DNA from 2 places in the Alkalimarinus alittae genome. Region 1 is predicted to be linked to the other one. Evidence: predicted binding sites of a transcription regulator. Region 1 holds the regulator's gene; the other holds the start of a gene.
What was found. Region 1 encodes sigma-54, which starts transcription at its own class of promoters, with help from an activator protein. Its sites were predicted from a motif close to GTTGGCACGNNNNTNGNNT; they were not measured.
Positions count from the first base shown of each region.

Region 2: a site for sigma-54 is predicted at 930-948, ahead of NKI27_RS08175 (PEP-CTERM sorting domain-containing protein). Genes of this name have one in related genera too.

Region 1 covers NZ_CP100390.1:3,130,224-3,132,396, forward strand. Annotated here, with positions in the region: gene lptB (LPS export ABC transporter ATP-binding protein) at 1-106, shown strand, start outside; gene NKI27_RS14220 (RNA polymerase factor sigma-54) at 294-1,820, shown strand; gene hpf (ribosome hibernation promoting factor) at 2,081-2,173, shown strand, end outside.
Region 2 covers NZ_CP100390.1:1,792,751-1,794,923, reverse strand. Annotated here, with positions in the region: gene NKI27_RS08180 (FAD-dependent oxidoreductase) at 1-685, opposite strand, end outside; cyclic di-GMP riboswitch class I at 979-1,060, shown strand; gene NKI27_RS08175 (PEP-CTERM sorting domain-containing protein) at 1,073-1,705, shown strand; gene NKI27_RS08170 (FMN-dependent NADH-azoreductase) at 1,757-2,173, opposite strand, start outside.

The DNA of each region.
Region 1 (2,173 bases):
GTATATCGTGAGCGATGGACATATTATTGCTTCAGGAACAGCTGAAGACGTTTTATCAAACCAGCAGGTTAAAGATGTATACCTAGGGGATGAATTTAAATTGTGACCCTTTATCTCGGCAATCACTACTAATTTTTAGATCTCCTTACTAGAATGTTATTAATAGTAAATAATAAAACAACGCACTCAGAAGTGGTTTACACTAAAACGTATACAGTCTATTTGAGTGACGTAATAATAGGGAGACCTTGTTCATTGATGTTTTTGTATAAGGCGGAAAATAATACATGGTCATGAAAGCATCACTTCAGCTAAAGCTTGGCCAACAGCTGACGATGACCCCTCAACTGCAACAGGCAATACGCCTACTGCAGCTTTCTACTCTAGACCTTCAACAGGAGATTCAAGAAGCCCTTGAGTCAAACCCTATGTTGGAAGTTTCTGATGACGATAGAAACAGCTCAGAAAGCACCGACTCTAACGCCGAATCAGATTCAAATACACAGAGTACTTCAGAAGATTTGACCGCCACTGCAACAGAGACGCCTGCTGAGCAAGGTTCCGAAGATATTATGAACTCGGAGGACTGGTCAGATAGCATACCTAATGACTTGCCCGTCGATACAGCTTGGGACGATATATACCCTAACAACGCGCCTTCGGGTCCTGCGCCAGAAGAAGATAGTGACTTTGAGTCTCGAAACAGCGTAGGCGAATCATTGCAAGACCATCTGCTATGGCAACTTAACCTAACGCCAATGTCTGATGTCGACAAGTTAATAGGCATGTCAATCATTGACTCTATTAACACTGACGGCTACCTCTCCAGTACGCTAGAAGAAATATTATCGGGCTTTACCGAATCGTATCAAGATGAAATAGACGCGCACGAAGTAGAGCTGGATGAAATACAAGCTGTTCTCAAGCGCATACAGCATTTTGACCCGCCCGGGGTTGCCAGTAGAGATCTTCAAGAATGCTTGCTGATACAACTCAATCAACTGCCCAGCGAAACGCCTTGGCTTCCTCAGGCAAAGCTAGTTATTAACCACTACCTTAACTTACTAGGTAATCGAGACTACGCTCAACTCATAAGACGTAGCCGTATTAAAGAATCCGACTTAAAGCTGGTCATAAAACTTATTCAGTCACTCAACCCTCGTCCCGGTGAAGAGATCAGTGGCGACACCCCTGAATATGTTATACCTGATGTGGTCGTTAAAAAAGTCAATGACCGGTGGAAGGTTGAGCTTAACCCTGAGATAGCGCCAAAGATACGCGTCAACTCAGGTTATGCATCTCTCGTTAAGCGTGCAGATAGCAGTGCTGACAACACCTATTTAAAAGATCAGTTGCAAGAAGCCAAGTGGTTTATCAAAAGCTTACAAAGTCGTAATGAGACTCTTCTGAAGGTTTCGAGTAAGATCGTTGAACACCAGCAAGGCTTTTTAGATCACGGTGAAGAAGCGATGAAACCGTTGATTTTGCATGACATTGCTGAAGCGGTTGAAATGCATGAATCGACTATTTCGAGAGTAACAACACAAAAATACATGCATACACCTAGAGGCATATTTGAGCTTAAATACTTCTTTTCTAGTCATGTAAGCACCGCTTCGGGTGGAGAATGCTCATCAACCGCAATTAGAGCGATCATTAAAAAGCTAGTCGCAGCCGAGTCAGCGAAAAAGCCATTAAGTGATAGCAAAATTGCGACTATTCTTGACGAACAAGGCATAAAAGTAGCTAGGCGAACCATTGCAAAATACCGTGAGGCAATGTCAATTCCGCCATCGAATGAACGTAAACGACTCATATAGCAGTCATTAGTGATAAACATTTAAAATTAAACGGTTACGGATCAATAAATTGCCCTATTGATATGCTAAGATCAATTAAACATAACGTTAATTCCTACTGAACGTTTGGCGACTCAATTAAAGCAGTATAAAGAAAGAAAAGTGTTACGAAAAAGTAAAGTGTGAAACGAAAGTAATGAAGTTCTGTTTCTTGTTAACGATTATCGAGTGTTTTGATATAACGTTACAAGGAATATAAATAACGACATCAGGAGCGAAACATGCAATTGAATATTACAGGACACCACGTTGATCTAACTGACTCTTTAAAAGAATACGTCAGCGCCAAACTCGAAAAGCTCGAGCGACACTTC
Region 2 (2,173 bases), 1.3 Mb from region 1:
TCCATTTTTCATACACTCGTTTTGCTTGAAAGATAGCAATAATCTTTTTGGCTATTAAAGGGAAAATACCGAGCAAAACAAAAGAGAATAGCAACGCAGGCGATAAAATCCCCGACAAGCTATCGATTTGCGCTAACTGAGTACCAGCATTGACGTAAACAATGGTTCCGGCCAACATACCAATCTGACTAACCCAATAAAAGGTAGCCGCTTTAATGGGGGTTAACCCCATGAGCAAGTTGATCAGAAAGAAAGGGAAAACAGGCACTAAACGAAGCGTAAACAAATAAAAAGCACCTTCTTTTTCGATGCCTTCATTAATGGCTTTTAACCGATCACCAAATTTGGTTTGTATCGTTTCTTGCAAAAAGTAGCGTGACGCTAAAAAGGCTAACGTCGCGCCCATCGAACTGGCAAAAGAGACTATGACCGTACCCCAGAGTACGCCAAATAAAGCGCCTGCGGCTAATGTCATCACCGCTGCACCCGGCAATGAAAGCGCGGTCACTAAAACATAAACAGTTAAAAAACCGAAGGCGACCAAAAGCGGCGACTCTGATCGCCACACTTCAAAATCACTCAAGCCATTCTTTAAGCCGTCTAATGTCAGTAGGCTCTGAAGGTCATAACTAAAAAATAAAACAATAACGACCGCGATTAAACCTAGAATTATGCCTTTTTTCATCTTTATAACCTTATCAAAGGACCAATGAGCTTCAGTGTAACTGCTACTTTAACCCAACACACAAATAAAACGGTGGATGTTAACGAAATTTAAGCTTCAAACGAAAAAATTTTCTTAATGCATCGCTTACACTGCTCCGCGATAAAATTCATACAACGGTTTCAATGTCGACATTACTTACACAAGTGATCGACTTATAGAAAGCCAAAAAATAATAACCACAATAGATCAACGCCTTATTCTTTCTGGCATATTGATTGCCTTTTAGTAGCCCGAGAGATTCATCTCACAATTACGTTAATCGCCAAACCTTTCGCAAGAAGGGGACGGAAAGCCACGGGCCTAAATAATAACAAAGGCAGCCGGGTTACAAGAAGGAGCATAACTATGATTTATCGATTAATTAGCAGCGCTCTCATTTCAATAGCCTTGAGTTTTAGTGCGAGCACATTTGCAATGCCCACACTAGATTTTGACGTTGATGGCGCAGGTTCATCTGTAGACTCAAGCGGCATTACTTTGTGTTCGGGTTGTACAACCAACCTTACACTTGCGTCTGGTTTAGATAGCGAAATATTTAGTTTAGCCGCCGGCGATAGTTACACCTTTGATTTTTTTAACGCTGACCTTTATGGTCCTGCGTCCGGTTGGGGTGCCATCGGTGGGGTAGTCGAAGCGACACTCGCCTTTTCTTCTCCTGGTGCAGTTGATGCAAGCGGAACCGGACTTGGCGGAGCTGCTTGGGCTTGGGTGTTTGGCTGGGGCGGTGTGGGAGGATTGACCTTCGACCTTTCAGGACAACCTAGCGACATCACCTTAGGTGACGGCTCAATATTTGGTGTTGAGTTTTCTGCGGTAAGCGATTCTTGCGGTGGAAAAGGTTGTACATTATCTCAAACAATACAAGCGACCATAACCGCTAAAAACGTTGTTGCTTCCGTTCCAGAGCCTTCTACAATTGCTCTAATGTGCCTTGGTTTAATGGGGTTAACGTTAACTCGAAACAACACTAAAGCCTAGGCTTTAGTGTTTGTAGGTCGGACTCGCAGCCGACCTACAAACCCGCTACCTTTAGCCTAATGCGCTAACCAACTCCAATACCTGTTGGCGAGCGTTGTCTAAAGACTTCTCTTTAGACGCCTCCCCCAAATTCAAACCTTCTGCATAAATAAACTGCACATTTTTTAAACCAATAAATGCTAAAAATGTCTTCATGTACTCTGTTTGTGTGTCTGCAGGCATTCCTTGATAAACCCCTCCTCTCGCCGCAAGAATGTAAACAGGCTTATCGTCTAATAAACCTACAGGTCCGTTTTCGGTATATTTGAAAGACACACCCGCTCGTGCCAAGTGATCAAAGTACGACTTCAAGACCGATGGAATACCAAAGTTATACATAGGCAATGCAAAAACAATGGCTGATGCGTTTTGAATGTCAGCTAACAACTCATCTGCCTCTGCCACAATAGCGGCCTCACCTTCAGAGCG